3 regions of the Lysinibacillus sp. NPDC056959 genome follow, and region 2 is predicted to be linked to each of the others. Evidence: riboswitches for the same ligand, from Rfam matches in the RefSeq annotation. Region 2 holds a riboswitch; each other region holds the start of a gene.
The links. A riboswitch is a leader RNA that binds a small molecule or an ion and turns the genes downstream of it on or off. The one in region 2 is predicted to bind lysine.
Positions count from the first base shown of each region.

Region 1: another riboswitch for lysine. It lies ahead of ACFTQ7_RS15700 (amino acid permease); the one in region 2 lies ahead of ACFTQ7_RS09155 (cysteine hydrolase family protein).
Region 3: another riboswitch for lysine. It lies ahead of ACFTQ7_RS06130 (aspartate kinase); the one in region 2 lies ahead of ACFTQ7_RS09155 (cysteine hydrolase family protein).

Region 1 covers NZ_JBHURE010000014.1:2,715-8,314, forward strand. Annotated here, with positions in the region: gene ACFTQ7_RS15690 (nitric oxide synthase oxygenase) at 1-434, shown strand, start outside; gene ACFTQ7_RS15695 (CynX/NimT family MFS transporter) at 514-1,722, opposite strand; lysine riboswitch at 1,895-2,071, shown strand; gene ACFTQ7_RS15700 (amino acid permease) at 2,153-3,613, shown strand; gene ACFTQ7_RS15705 (serine hydrolase domain-containing protein) at 3,875-4,414, shown strand; gene ACFTQ7_RS15710 (response regulator transcription factor) at 4,476-5,168, shown strand; gene ACFTQ7_RS15715 (sensor histidine kinase) at 5,174-5,600, shown strand, end outside.
Region 2 covers NZ_JBHURE010000005.1:262,674-268,273, reverse strand. Annotated here, with positions in the region: gene ACFTQ7_RS09165 (hypothetical protein) at 110-370, shown strand; gene ACFTQ7_RS09160 (hypothetical protein) at 977-1,132, opposite strand; lysine riboswitch at 2,522-2,706, shown strand; gene ACFTQ7_RS09155 (cysteine hydrolase family protein) at 2,859-3,575, shown strand; gene ACFTQ7_RS09150 (APC family permease) at 3,589-4,932, shown strand.
Region 3 covers NZ_JBHURE010000003.1:387,549-393,148, forward strand. Annotated here, with positions in the region: gene ACFTQ7_RS06125 (methyl-accepting chemotaxis protein) at 1-252, opposite strand, end outside; gene ACFTQ7_RS06130 (aspartate kinase) at 378-1,604, opposite strand; lysine riboswitch at 1,822-2,000, opposite strand; gene uvrC (excinuclease ABC subunit UvrC) at 2,595-4,391, opposite strand; gene trxA (thioredoxin) at 4,504-4,815, opposite strand; gene ACFTQ7_RS06145 (amino acid permease) at 4,949-5,600, opposite strand, start outside.

The DNA.
Region 1 (5,600 bases), on a different contig from region 2:
CGAGCATGCGCTTCCAAATGGCAGGTATCGACTTTGAGGCAGCTCCATTCAATGGTTGGTATATGGGTACAGAAATTGGGGCACGTAATTTAGCAGATCATGATCGCTATAATATGCTACCCGCTATAGCAGAAATTTTTAACCTTGATACAACTAAACAGGCTTCTCTATGGCGTGACCGAGCATTAGTTGAGCTGAATATGGCCGTTCTACATTCTTTTAAAGAAGATGGTGTGAGCATTGTAGATCATCATACAGCTGCACAACAATTTAAATTGTTTGAGGAAGCAGAAGCAGCAGCAAATCGCGAGGTGACAGGCAATTGGACATGGTTGATTCCACCTCTTTCACCAGCTACAACCCATATTTATCACAAGCCTTATGTTAATGTTTACAATACACCGAACTATTTTTATCAGAAACCACCTTATTAATAGAGAAAGGCAGCTCACGTTAACTTTATTTCAGCGAGTGTCCAAACACTCGCTGAAATAAGATTATGAGCTACCTTTTTTAATTTACATATTCATTTTTAGAAGCTCTAAATGAACATAAGAAGAGTATGAATGCTACGACAACAAATAACCAACCAGTGATATCCCAGCCACCAAATATATCATGTAAATAACCAAATAAAATTGGACCGATTGCGGCTAATAAATATCCTAATGATTGTGCAAAACCTGATAAATCAGCTGCCTCAAAAGCGGTACGGGTACGTAATGTAAAGAACATCATCGCTAATGAGAATGAAGCTCCTCCGGCTAAGCCTAGTAGTACCATCCAAAGTATAGCGAGGTTCGTCCATTCCATTACTAGTCCGATAAAGCCAATTAAGTAAAATGCCGTAAACATGAATACGAGAGGTCGTTGAGATGTCATTTTACTAGCAATAATAGGGACAGCTAAGGCCATTGGGACTTGTGAAAATTGCATGATGGAAAACATCCATCCTGCACGATCTGCAGCTAATCCTTGTGCTATATATATTTCAGGAATCCAAGCAGCGGTTGTATAGAATAATAACGACTGAAATCCCATAGCTCCCGCTACTGCCCAAGTAACAGGTGATTTCCATAAAGGTGTACGTTCTTTCGTAGTTTTAACATTAGGCTCTGGCTTATTAAATTTCAACTGTGGAATCCAAATTAAAATGGTTAACGCCACAAGAACAAGTGCGACTGCCAGAGCACCTTGCCAGCCAATGGATGAATGGGCAACAGGATAGCTAATGCCAGCGCCAAGCCCAGCTGTCAAATTCATCGACATTGTGAAAAATGCCATAAGCAAACCTACGTGATAAGGAAACTTCAATTTAAGTAATCCTGGAATAAGTACGTTACCGAATGAAATGGCTATACCAATTAGCGCAGTGCCAAATACGAGTAAACTAGTTGTGCCGAGGGAGCGTAGTACAATCCCTAATGCCAAAAGAATAGTCGATAAAAATAATGTTAGTTCTAGCCCTATTTTACGTGCGACAATTGGTACAAAAGGTGAGATAATTGCAAAAGCTAGCAATGGGATTGTTGTTAGAAAGCCCGCTAATGCATAGGATATGCCGAGGTCTTCTCGGATAAAGGAAATAATAGGTCCAACAACTGTTAGTGGCATCCGTAATGTCGAGCCAATACAAATTACGCCGATCACTAGTAATAAGGTTGTACCTTTCCAGTTAATTTTCCTGCTAGGATAAGTATCGGTATGTTCATGAGTAGTCAAATAAATCCCCCCTGTTAGAACAATTATGATTGAACCACTATACCACTTTATCACAATAATAAAAATAGTTGAAAATTCACAAAATATAGAATGTTACTCGAGTTGTTGAAATGCCATATGTCATATGTTAGAATAATATTCATCATAAATTTAATAATATGCCTCATGTTTATATTGAGGTAGAGGTCGCGGTATTTAAGAGTATGCTAATGGAAATGACAAGCATTTAAGATATTAGTTGAAAGGAAATACTGCCGAAGTGTGAGGGGACTTGAAAACCTCATGCTGGGGCTGTCTCCGAAAGGAACAGAACTGTCACGTTTGGACAACGTGTTGAGCTATCATTTTGAAAGAACAGAGGATTCTTAGCCATCACTGCCGTTCATGTGATGGCATTTTTTTCGCCTCTTAAAAGGAAGGAAGCTAAATTGTGAGTGAAATAAAAGTCAATCAGCTCGGCCATAAAGCGCCAAAGTTGAAAAAAGAATTAAAAAGCCGTCACATTACAATGATTTCATTAGGCGGTACAATCGGTACAGGATTGTTTTTAGCTAGTGGTGGTGCCATTGCACAGGCAGGCCCTGGCGGTGCGCTTCTTGCTTATGCATTAATCGGTATCATGGTTTATTTTTTAATGACGAGCTTAGGCGAAATGGCAGCCTATATGCCATCATCGGGCTCATTTAGTACGTATGCTACAAAATTTGTGGATCCAGCTCTAGGCTTTGCACTTGGTTGGAACTATTGGTACAACTGGGCAATTACAATTGCGGCAGAAATTTCAGCTGTATCATTGATTATGAAATATTGGTTTCCAGATAGCTCTTCAGCACTTTGGACTGTTTTATTTATTGCTGTCGTTTTAACGTTCAATCTATTATCGGTAAAAAGCTATGGTGAAAGTGAATATTGGTTTGCCATGATAAAGGTTGTAACTGTAATCATTTTTATTATCATCAGTTTCTTAATGATATTTGGTATTTTAGGAGGAAATGCTCCGGTAGGCTTTACGAATTTCTTTATTAGTGATGGACCATTCCACGGTGGTTTCCTTGCTACATTTGGTATTTTCTTAGCTGCGGGATTCTCGTTCCAAGGAACAGAATTACTTGGAATAACAGCGGGTGAAACAGATGATCCTGGTAAAAATATTCCGAAAGCTGTTAAGTCCGTTTTCTGGCGAATTCTTTTATTCTATATTTTAGCGATCGGTGCAATTGGTCTGTTGATTCCGTTTACAGACGCACGTTTGCTATCTGAAGATATCGCTGTTTCACCGTTTACACTGGTGTTCGACCGTTTAGGAATTGCCTTTGCTGCATCATTGATGAATGCTATTATTCTAACGGCAATGCTGTCAGCAGGGAATTCAGGGCTGTACGCATCTTCTCGTATGCTTTGGCAATTAGCGGTAGATGGACATGCACCTAAATTTTTCGCTAAACTAAGCCGTCGAGGTATTCCAATTTACGCATTACTGGCGACTTTAGCTGTAGGCTCTCTAGCATTTTTAGCTTCATTCTTTGGTGATGGTGTGGTCTACATGTGGCTTCTAAATGCCTCTGGGATGTCAGGCTTCATTGCTTGGCTAGGAATTGCATTTAGCCATTACCGTTTCCGTCGAGCGTTCGACGTACAGGGCTTAGATCCGAAATTGTTGCCGTATAAAGCAAAATTATTCCCATTCGGTCCGCTATTTGCCTTTACGGTTTGTATGATTGTTGTTATTGGACAAAACTACAGTGCATTTATGGGTGGTTCAGTAGATTGGTACGGAGTCCTTGTCTCGTATATCGGTATTCCACTGTTCTTACTGTTATGGCTTGGCTATAAAATTAAGCATAAAACAAAAATGCTTCCACTTGAGCAATGTGATTTAAAAGTAGATTAATAAATAATAAACTGTCCTGTGAGCCATAGAAAATGGCTTGCAGGGCAGTTTTTTTTAGTTGAAAAATGAATTGGCAAGCTCAAACATACAATCTTGTCAGAGAAAAATTAAATCCTTTAAGCCCCAAACCCCCGCATCCCCATAATAGTAATCATTGATCCATTTTTATATTTTAGGATCTTCAGATAAAATTACTGGAGAAAATAAAAGTGGACTTTAGCTTTTCAGACCGTCCCTCCATTTTTGGTGCCCAACCTTAATATGGTAAACTGTTTTAGAATGAATAACCACCAAATTTTGGTTATGTCATTTGTTGAAACGTATATCGTTTATCTTCATTCAGTAGAAATAGCTGTACGTAAAAGCTTAATAGGTGAGGACAAATTTCAACCATTAGGTATTCAAGAATATCAGTGGTACGAGGATAAGAAGAAAATTAGTAAAGGGGCAGATGGTCTTTTATTAAAGGCAGAAGATATGATGAAAGTGGGGCTCTTAGTTTTAAAGAAAGGCGTATATAAAGAGAAAAGGATAGTTTCAGAGGATTGGATTAACCATTCGATAAAGCCGAATTTAATGACTTATGAAAAAATCGGTTATTACGGGATGCATTGGTGGGTAAATAAACAGAATGTAACTAAAGCTTTTTCGGAAGATAATCAATATTTCTTTGCATTAGGCTTTGGGGGGCAATATATTTTTATTTGGCCAAAGGAAGAACTAGTTATTACTATCACAGGTGATTTGTATGAAACTAGTTTATTACCGCTTCAATTAATAAAGGATCACATCTTGAGATAATCGTTAGGATGATGAGCCAATAAAATGAAATTTTTACATTTTAGAATAGAGGTGCATGGAAGTGCAAAAGCACATTTTACTAGTAGAAGATGATGAAGCCATTCGTGAAATGGTAGAAAGCTATTTAACGATGGAGGGATTCCTTGTCACCTCTGCAGTAAATGGAGAAGAAGCAGTACAAAATTGTTTAAACAATCCCTTTGATTTAGTAATCTTGGATATTATGATACCGAAGCTTAATGGATTAGAAGTTTTAAAGATTATACGAGAGCAAGCATCACTTCCAATTATCATCATGTCAGCGAAGGATAGTGATGTTGATAAAGCATTAGGGTTAGGATTAGGGGCAGATGATTATATTGCCAAGCCGTTTTCGATGCTGGAGTTTTCGGCACGTGTCAAAGCCGCAATTAGAAGAGCTACAAAATACTCCGGTCAAGTAGTGGATAAGGCAGATATAGTAGAGATAGACAACTTATTGATAGACCTTGTTAATTTTTCGGTTGAGAAGAATGGACAAAATGTAAAGCTCACGTCAAAGGAATTTGCTATTTTAACGCTATTCGTGACAAATCGTAATCGAGTTTTTACGAAGCAGCAAATTTATCAATTGATTTGGAATGATGCTTACTATGGAGATGAAAATATTATTAATGTACATATAAGAAGATTACGAGAAAAAATTGAAGACGATCCGTCCAACCCAAAGTATATTAAAACGCTTTGGGGGATCGGCTACAAATTTGAAGGGTAAACATCATGATTATATGTCTATTGCTAATTATTGTATTACTCGTAGGAATTATTATTTTTCAGATGAAGGCAAAGCAACAACAAGATGATGAGATTCAATACATGCATAAAAAGCTGCAAACAATCATTGATGAACAATCGAACGAAAAGATTTTAGTATCGACAGGTAATCAAGAATTACAGCAGCTACTAATCGCGATGAATGCATTGTTAGACCACAACCAAAAAGTGCAAGCAACACATCTGAAAATGGAAGAGTCTATGAAAAAAATGTTGGCCAATATTTCGCATGATCTTAAAACACCTTTAACTGTTGTGCTAGGTTATACGGAAATGCTGCAGCTACAGCCATCACTTAGTGACGAGGAGCGGCAGCGCTTGCTCACTGGCGTTCATTCGAAAACATTGGACGTATTAAAAATAATCCATACAT
Region 2 (5,600 bases):
AATAGTGCATGTTGTTATTATCTTGTGAATATAATAGACCAAATGCCACGTGAAATTAAGCTTTTAATTGATTTATTAAGGAATTAGGATGAAACGAAGGAGTGTAAAATTGTCGATTTCAAATCCTCAATACGCATTTTTAGAGGTTGATTTTCTTAATCCTAATTTAACTCAAGCAGAACTGAAGGTTGAGAATATTTCTGAAGGGGTACGAAAAAATAATGAACTCGTAGGAAATACAAAAATATCATTGAAAATAATACCACCTAATGTATATATAAAATTAAACTGGATGATAGGATGGCTCTTATGGATACCAGTAGACATTTATTGTGCAGCGTCTTTGGTAGTAGATAAATTCATATCATAAAAAAGGTGAAACTACCATTCTATTGAAAGGAATTGTCAAGTAGAATAAAATCTCATACTTAGTTAGAAAGATTAACTCCTTTTTGATCAATCTCTAGTTCCAAAATGGAGTTTTTGCATTTGCTGATAAATAAAGGTTGACGGAAATATTTAAATCAATCTTTATTCTAAAGCCACAGCACAAGCTGCGAATATACCCAATCAATTAAAAAAAACTTCGTAACAGGCATAACATTGGGGACCAAAAGAACATATTGATTTTTTTCAAAAAAGCGTATAAAAAATAATAATTAATCTATACTATTAAAGATTTTCACTTCAACCAATATGACTGGGAGGGTTAACCCGATGAGTACGATTGATCGTTTACTCTGAATAACCATCAACTGAAAGCTAAAGCACGGTTGTCTTAGGTTATTCTTAAGATCGAATGCGAAAAGCGAGACAGTGTGTGTCATGGAGGAAAAGTAAGTGGTAATTAGCCCGGAATTATTTCCGGGTTTTTTTATTTTAAGAAATCGAAAGAGATGGATCAAAGTCGATGTTTACAGAAAAAAAGCCCCAATACACACCTTTTTCTAAGGTGAATATTGGGAGTTGAAATTTATTAACGTTTATTTTCATTTTGAATACTACTGAAATCTACTTCTTCAGCGAACTCTTCTCTGTTTTCATTTTTACGTTCTCTGTTAGCATTTTGATTTTGATTCTGCTGTTTTTTGTTGTCTTGAGTTTTATTATTCTTATGTTTATTATTACCCATGATCATCTCACCTCCACTATTAGTGTGAGAGAAAGATGATTTTTTATCCGCATAACTTACAATTAAATAATGAAATATATGTGATGAAACAAAAGGTATGGATATAGTAACATTTTCATCTCCACTTTCTGAGAACGCAGCCGGTAATGTTAATTCACTAAACCTTTATATATCAAGGTTTATGGGCTTTCTCCGGTTATTGAGACAACGATAGAAAACGATAAGAATTGAATTCATTTTACTCCTTCGTATAATAATCCTTTCAAAATTCAATTTCTACTAATCAGTAAGGCTTCACAATGTTCAAGGCATTGCAAATGCCATTTAGTGCAATTTTGGAAATTACGCTTGTCCGCCACTTTACGCTTGATAGCCAATAGATATAAAACTATCCCTACAAGAAAAAGTATTTTCCTATTTAGGAGTATTTTTCTAAAGCACTTCTCTATGGGTTTATTGCTAACGTTACATTATTCTATGGAAAGGAATTGCTAAGAGCTGTTAATGCACTAGAATGGGCTATCATTGCAGTTTCAGCAATAGAAGGAACAGGGAACTATATTAATTATGTAAAAGAATCAAAAAGGAGAAAACTAGAAAAAAGAAAGACTAGAGGTAATCAAACTTAGATACATAATGGAAAATAATTCTTCAACTTACTAGAGTCGCTTATCAAAAAGGGATTGCCTATTAGAGAAGGTGGTTGTGCTGCTGCTGCGACCTTTTATTACTGTTTAATATCATGATGTTTTAAGTAGTAGCGTAGAAGGAAATGTATATGCTCAATAAAACTGAATATAATTTTAGAGGTGCCTTACTTATAGCTGGTAATATAAGTAGGGCATTTTTTGTGTATTAATAGACTACTTAATTAGAAGTTTGTTTTTCTGAGAAGTTTTTTACTATGTGTTAGATGATTTTTTTCTATAGGACAAAAATTTTTAAAAAAATTGCGTGTGGGTATCCCTCCTTCTTCGAACAATTGTTTACGGCGTTAGTCGCCCCCGGGATCATGAATCCACTATGATTTGGGTAACGCTAAATACGGTAGCTCAAAATATCCTAAAGGGGGGGATGCCGTGCAAACTCAGCGAAAAAATCAAAATTATCGCTGGGGTAATTTATGAATTATATTGTGAATCGTGAACGTTAAGAAGGGAACGGTTTATAGGTGATGAAAAATCAAGAGGTGAATAATTAAATGCTTATACAATTGTTGATGTATTGTTGTATTTATTGTAAATAGTTATTGTTTAAAGTGTTTTGAATGTCATTTTTTTGTGGTTGAGCGCAATAAATCTTATAAAATATAGTAGATTTTTAAGTTGACATATAAAAAACGCAATAATATAATTATTTCAAATAATCAAATAATTCACACTTTTCTAATAATGGTGTAGAGGCGCGGCGGTTAACAGTACCTAATGGAGTCCGAGAAGATGAAGAAGTTTGGTAGAAGGAAGTGTCGCCGAAGCATGTGATGAGTTCTCGCCATCATATACTGGGGCTGTAGCGAATAGTTGCAGGACTGCCTTCGTAAACATACGTGTTTATGAAGTTGTGCTATCTCTGTTTAGACAAACAGTGGGAATTTTAAATGGTCGATTCATTTTAAGTTTCTAGAAATGAGTAGGTCATTTTTGTGTTAGACAGATTCTTTTGCACAAAGAGTCTATATTTTATTTGTCTATACATTTTAGAATTAGAGGTATTTTGGGGGGATTTTATGGATAATACATCAACATTATACTATGAATTTTTACCGACTGACGGTCAAAAAATAAACGTGAACCCTGATAAAACAGCATTACTAATAGTAGACATGCAACATCAGTTTATTAGCCGAGACGGATTAGACGCGCAGGTTGCAAGAGAAAAGGGCATGTTTGATCAGTGGGAATACTTTTTTGATCGTATCGACAATTTAACGATCCCGAACAATAAAAAGCTTTTAGATTTTTTCCGTACTAATAAATTAGAAGTAACATTTGGTCGCATTGCTTGCCATCATAAAGATGGAAGAGATCGTTCTCCTGTACAACGCCGGACAGGATGGAACAATATTTTATTGCCAATCGGTGACCCAGGAGCGGAGATGGTGGATGAATTAAAGCCTCTTGATGACGAAATTGTTGTAAATAAAACGACAGATAGCGTATTAAGTGGTACGAATTATGAATTTTTACTGCGTAATATGGGCATTGAAACAGTAGTTTGTACAGGTGTTGTAACAGATCAATGTGTTGCTTCAACAGTTCGAAGTTTAGCTGACGCAGGATTTGAAGTTATTTTAGTTGAAGATGCATGTGCAGCTGCAACGCAACAGCTTCATGATGCAGAAATTATGATTATGAATCAAATTTATTGCCAAGTGATGAGTACAGATGAAGTAATTGATTTAGTAACGGAAGAACTATCAAAACACGAACCAATGAATCTGTGAGAGGAAATGGACTATGAGTCAAACACCAAATGATCATACACCACAGTTAAAGCGTGTTTTAACATTAAAAGATTTAGTCATTTATGGTATTGCTTTTATGACACCGATTGCGCCAGCTTATATTTATGGCTTTGCAGCAGAGTCTACAGGTGGGATGTTGCCATTAGCCTACTTGATTGCGATGGTTGCAATGATGTTTTCTGCATATAGTTACGGTCGCATGGCTGCTGTTTTTCCGAATGGAGGGTCAACTTACACATATACCCAGCGTGCAATTAATCCACATTTAGGTTTTTTTGCGGGTTGGGCAATGTTTATGGATTATGTCTTAGTGCCACTCATTGTATTCATGGTAGGTGCTTCATATGCGAATGCATTAATACCATCTGTTCCGTATTGGGTATGGGTGTTATTAATTGCAGGTATTATAACTACAGTCAATATTCTAGGTATTGGCATCGCAGCAAAAACAAATCAAATCCTCGTTATGTTTATGGGAATTGTAGTCGTTATTTTTGTGATTTTTTGTGTAAAGACAATTGTCGGTGCGCAAAGTGATACGTCGCTCTTTACTGTTGTCCCGTTTTTCAACGATGAAAAATTCGTTATGTCTGCAATTATTTCTGGTGCAGCAATGGCCTGCTTCTCATTTTTAGGGTTCGATTCGATTACAACACTATCTGAAGAGGCAGTCAATCCAAAAGAGGATATTTGGAAGGCAGCTATTTTAGCTTGTTTAATCGGAGGACTTATTTTTATTGTGCAAGCATATGTAGCTCAGCTCGTATGGCCTGATGTTACAAACTTTAGTTCAGCTGATACGGCTTTATTTGATGTAGCGGAAAAAGCAGGTGGTGCAGTTCTTGCAACTCTTTATACAGTTGCGATTATTGTATCAACAGTGACAGCTGGTTTAACAGGACAAGCAAGTGCATCCCGTTTAATGTTTAGTATGGGGCGTGATGAGGTACTTTCGAAAAAGTTTTTCACACATTTACATCCAAAATATCAAACACCGGTATACAATATTTTATTGATGTGTGTGATTAGTGTTTTAGGAGCGCTGTTTTTATCAGCAAATTTTGTAGCAGAATTAATGAACTTTGGAGGCCTGACAGGATTTATGTTTGTCAATTTGTCAGTGATCGTGTATTACTTCTTCCGTAAAAAAGAAATGAAAATAATTCGATACTTATTAATTCCAGGGCTAGGATTTGGTATTTGTTTCTACTTATTTATTAATTTATCACCGATGACATTGAAGGTAGGTTTTATCTGGCTTGCAATCGGTTTTATCTATGCTTTCATTACGACGAAAGGCTTCAAAAAGAAACCACCAACATTTACGGATTTATAAAATACCGAAAGAGCTTAGGGTAAATTTCTAAGATAAGTCAGTTGTCTAGTATTGGTAATGTTTATCGATGTTAGGTAGCTGATTTATTTTTATACAGGAATATCTTATACGAAAGTAAAATACTCGCAGTATAAAATATCTTTACTTACTGGTATAGGTGTATTACTTGAATTTTTAGCTTGTTGTTTCTATATGTAGCTAAATAGTACCGAGGAGCTCAATTCATGGCAATTTAAAACTTTAACATATAAATGTAGGTGTGTTATGCATAAAAGTAATAAAATTAAAACTGGCCTTGAGGAATTCCTTATAAATATTCAGAATAATATAGCTAGTACTGTATATCAAAGGATTTGAGGCGGATGAGATAGCTAACAGGTTATCTAAAGATATAATAAAAACATTTGGGTTCGACAAGGTCGTTAGCTGAAGTAAAAAATTGTTTGAAGATAAATAAAAAGGCTAGGTTCTACTATGGTAGTACCTAGCCAATTACTTAAACCCACCAGCATCCATGTTTTGCCACATACACTCCACACATGTAGGGTGTGTATCGCAACTCATATTAAAAGAAGGCAACTAACCATAGTTAGTTGCCTTGCTATAAAGTGTTTCGATTTACCACAAACCTCCCTTAACAATCCCCCACGTCCTTCTTCGATGAGCTG
Region 3 (5,600 bases), on a different contig from region 2:
TGACGACATTTCTTCACTCATTGCTGAAATATCCCCTACACTTGTTGAGACATTTTGAACCTTTAGCGCCGTTTGAAAATTAATTAACTCCATATGCGCTAGTACAAAGTCTAAAATCGCATTTTTCACATCAATACTGTCATGCTCAAGTTCTAATTCCAAAATTCGCTTTTTTAATATTTGTATTTCTAAATCGTTGTGTTGCTCAACGCTTTCATCCACTGGCTTTTGAAATAAACCGAATAGCACCATATTAACTCCCACCTTCCATTTGGAAAAACATGTCACATTTTATTATATAACAACTAAATTAGATAAAGTATGAAATTAATGTAAACAAAAATAGATGTGCCATTTAATGACACACCCTATTCATATTATATGTAAAGCGCTTGTTCTAAATTAAATTCGTCATGTAATGCATTTGCTGCACGAATCATTTCGTCCTGAGGAACAACGACAGACACTTTTATTTCAGATGTACTTACCATTTTCACAGGGATATCTTCACGACGTAAACGATCAAACATACGGGCTGCCACTCCCGGGTTAGATGCCATTCCTGAGCCAATAATAGAGACTTTCGCTAAACCAATTTCAAAATCAGCAAAACTAAACCCTAGTGATACTTTACTATCTTCTAGGACACGTAATGCATCAGCGAACTCCTCTTTTAAAATAGTAAATGATACAGTCGGCTTTAAGCCATCAATTATTGCTTGTACGATTATATCAACGTTTATGCGATTTTCTGCAAGCATTGTGAACATATCTGCTAACGAAGCATTAGAATAAGCATCATACCCTACCGTTAGGCGAATAACGTCTGACTCATAGGCAACACCACGTACAATTAAATTTTTCTCCATTTCAACTTCCTCCTTCAATAAAGTACCTTCTGTATCTTTTTCGCTTGACCGAATGATAACTGGGATTTGAAACTTCTTTGCTATTTCTACAGCCCGTGGGTGTAAAATTTGTGATCCTAAATTTGATAGCTCTAGCATTTCATCATAGGAAATTTCTTTTACCTTTTGTGCCCCAGCAATCTGACTTGGATCAGCTGTATAGACTCCATCCACATTCGTATAAATATCTACACGCTCTGCCTCTAATGCTGCAGCAATAGCTAAAGCCGTCGTCTCCGCACCACCTTTACCAAGCGTCGTAATATTCCGTGAATTACCGATCCCCTGTTCCCCTGCAACGACGACGATTTTCCCCTGAGTAAAATACTCTTCTATTCGACTAGCTTCTATCACATCAATTCGTGCATTGCCATACACCGCATCAGTTTGAATACCTGCCTGCCAGCCTGTTAATGACACTGCATCATAACCTTCTTCCTGCAAAGCAATTGCCACTAATGCACTTGATAGTTGTGAGCTTGTTGACAATAGTGCGTCTAGTTCACGTTTAGACGCATTGTCTGATAGATTACAAGCCATCTTTGCTAATTCTTTAGACGTCCCTCTCATTGCTGTAGTGACAACGACAATATCAAAACCACTTTCCTTTTCTGCAATTACCTTTTTTGCAACATCTTGAATGTGTTCAGTTGATGCTAATGCAGCACCACCAAATTTCATCACAATTCTCTCCATTCTTTTCATTCTCCTTCGTATTTAATCATTTCGCTGATTATAAAGTAGCTAAAATTTTGCAGCTTTCACAAAAAAACATCGCAAAAGCAAATAACATCCTTCAACTCTTAGGTAAGAGTAACAGCCTTGAAAAAATGTTGTTTCGAGAAATCTAAAAAGGCAGCTCTCACATAACGTGAAAGCCGCCTATAACATGTACAATAAAAGTAACTTGCGCATGTGTGATAGCTCTCCGAAACGTTTAGAATCGACAGTCTTACATCTCTTAAATGTAAAACCAGCACAGCATCGGAAACAACGATGCTCCACTTCGGCAAGTTCCCCTTTCATACATTTTCACTGGACTTGTTCGTCCTCGTATGTACTACTCTTGAACCTTGCACCTCTATCATCACTAAATAGTGATTGTATTTAATTGAATCTTAGCGAAGAAATTTCCAATTTAATAAGTAGAAACTACTTATAAACTAAGATGCTGTGTATGACATTGCTATATTGAATAGCTATGTTATATACAAACCTTAGCATACGTCTAATCCTTTGACAATGTCTCTTGTTTAAAATCAATTTCACCTTAGCGTAATTGCCGCTGTCGCTTTGCTTTCGCGCAGAAAACATTTGCCGCTGTCGCTTTGCTTTCGCTACAGATGAACAAAGCGTCCGAAATCGGCTTTGTGCTTAGGTCTGCAGATGTTTTTTGTACGAAAGCGCAGTGCTAACGTAGCGACAGCGACACGAGGGCCGACACGAAATCGGTCATTTCGATAATACCACAGGACGTGGCGTTTTTACCGATGCAGGTCAGTTAGCCGTTATCGCATGGATGCGATGATTTTAGGCTAACATCCCCTCAGAACTCCTTTCCGATTCCGTGACATCCTTCGGAGGCTCTATTTTCATTCAGCAAATGTCTTTTGTACCGAAAGCGTAGCGACAGGTACAGGTGTTTGGACACCCACCGAAAAGGAATTCCATCTACATTCATCTCACTTACCCTTCAGATGTAGTGTTTTCTGCTGAATGAAAATAAGTATGGATATTGCTAGCTAGACTAGCCGGCATCCCAGCTTCCTGTAATGCTTGCACACTTGCCTCACGAATTTTTTTGACAGAGCCAAAATGCTTAAGTAATTGCTGTTTTCGCTTTGGACCAACTCCCTCTATTTGATCGAGGACAGATTGTATAGCATGCTTCTCGTGCTGCTGTCGTAAGAAAGTAATAGCAAAGCGGTGTACTTCGTCTTGAATTCGTTGCAGTAAATAGAAGCCATCACTTGTGCGCTTTAATGCAATTACTTCAGGTGGATCACCAAATAGAAGCTGAGACGTATTATGCTTGTCATCTTTTGCTAATCCGGCAATTGGAATGACAAGGCCGAGCTCATCCTCTAATACTTCCCGTGCGACTTCCATTTGCCCCTTCCCGCCATCAATTAGTACTAAATCTGGTAAAGGTAGACCTTCTTTTAATACTCGTGTGTAACGACGACGGATCACTTCCTGCATTGCCCCGTAATCATCGTGCTTGGCAGCTGTACGTGTTTTGTATTTTCGATACTCCTTCTTTGCAGGTTTTCCATCGATAAATACAACCATTGCAGATACAGCATCTGTTCCATGCATATGACTATTATCGAAAGCTTCGATCCGTAAAGGCACAGAAATGCCCATAGCTTCACCGAGCGCCTCACATGCTCCTATTGTGCGTTCTTCCTGACGTTCAATAAGCTGGAACTTCGCTGCTACAGCAATTTCAGCATTTTTAATCGCTAAATCAACAAGCTCTTTTTTTTGGCCACGTTTTGGTGTTAGTACCTTCACTTCTAATAATTCTGTTAAAATATCCGCATCAATAGATTGTGGGATAAAAATTTCTTTAGGCTTAATATGCTCTAGCTTGTCATAAAAGCGCCCAACGAACGTTAAAAATTCCTCTTCTGCATCTTGATAAATCGGAAATATCGAGACATCACGCTCAATGAGCTTTCCTTGACGGACAAAGAAAACTTGCACACACATCCAGCCCTTCTCGACTGCATAACCAAATACATCGCGGTTTGTTGTATCACTTGATACAATTTTTTGCTTTTGCATGACTGTATCAATATGTGCAATTTGATCGCGAAATTCCTTTGCACGTTCAAACTCTAAATTTCCTGCGGCCGCTAGCATCTTTACCTCTAACTCTTTTTTAACTTCTTCAACCCCACCATTTAAAAATTTTGTCATATCTTCAATCATATCGTTGTAAGTGTCAACATCAATCTCTTTCACACAAGGAGCTAGACATTGCCCCATGTGATAATACAAACAAACCTTTGAAGGAAGTTGTACACATTTTCGAAGAGGATATAAACGATCTAGCAGCTTTTTCGTCTCACTTGCTGCATACGCATTTGGGTATGGACCAAAATATTTTGCCTTATCCTTTTTCACTTTTCGTGTTGTAATAAGTCGTGGATGTTTTTCATTTGTAATTTTTAAATACGGATACGTTTTATCATCCGTCAACATAACATTGTATTTCGGGTCATGTAGTTTTATAAGATTAAGCTCTAAAATTAATGCCTCGATATTGGAGGATGTTACAATGTACTCAAAATCTTCTATTTCGCTTACAAGTCTCTGTGTTTTCCCTTCATGCGTACCAGTAAAATACGAGCGAACTCGATTTTTCAACACTTTTGCTTTCCCGACATAAATAATAGTACCTTGTCGATCTTTCATCAAATAGCAGCCAGGCTGATCTGGTAAAATTTCAAGCTTTCGTTTAATTAAATCATTCATCGCCTACCTGCCCCCATTTTCTTAAAATAGCGTTCGCTTTTTCTCTATATTATATAACGAAAAAAAAGCCAAGCACATCTTATTGATGGCTTGACTCTTTTTTTCTTACAGATTAAGCATGTTTTGCGATAAATGCTTCTAACGCTTCTTTTGGTTGGAAACCAACTGTTTTATCTACTAATTCACCGTCTTTGAATAATAGTAATGATGGGATAGACATAATTTGGTATTCTGCTGCAGTACCTTGGTTGTTATCTACATCTACTTTTACAATATTAGCCGCACTACCTGCAGCATCCATTTCTTCAAGAACTGGTCCAATCATTTTACAAGGTCCGCACCAAGCAGCCCAAAAGTCTACTAGTACTAACCCTTCTTTAATATCATCTTGGAAAGTTGCATCTGTTGCATGTACAATTGCCATTTGAAATCCTCCTTAAACTTACTATGTTTGTAGTATAGCATGGATAAATTCTCTTGAGCGAACAATCTGCCTAGTATGCATAATTTATGAAAATTCAGGTCGATTAAGGCATTAAGTTCATTTTTAGTGTTTCCTAATTTTCTTGAAAACGACCTTTAAAGACATAGGTTAACGTAATAAAGAGATAAATAGCTAAAGTAATACCTGTTACGATAATAGATGTTGTAAAAATAATACCAATTAGGATTGCACTTAACGCAATAATAGCTATCCAAGTTGTGTAAGGGAACCATTTTACTGCATAGGTACTTGTTTTTTCTGACTGTTTTTTACGCGATTTCAGATGTGCAATCGCAATAATTAGCCAAATAAATAACACGGTATATCCAAGTGAACCCATTAGGAAATCAAAAGTTCTGCTTCCCGCAAATAAAGAAAATATGACAGCTATATATAAAGCGAAGGTACACATTAATATGGCATATACTGGAACTTTTCGTTTTGATAAATATGCAAAGATTTTAGGAACACGCCCGTCTACAGCTTGTGTATACAGAACTCGCGATGAACCATAAAGCCCTGAGTTCATTGACGAAATAATTGCGAGTATAACAACAGCGTTCATAATATGGTCAGCACCAGGAATCCCAACCATTTTAAAGACCATCACAAACGGACTTTCCGGAACCCCATTTACTTCATTCCAAGGAATCAAGCTAACGATAATAAAGAAAGGAATTAAATAAAAAGTTACAATACGTACTAATGTACTGCGAACAGCTTTT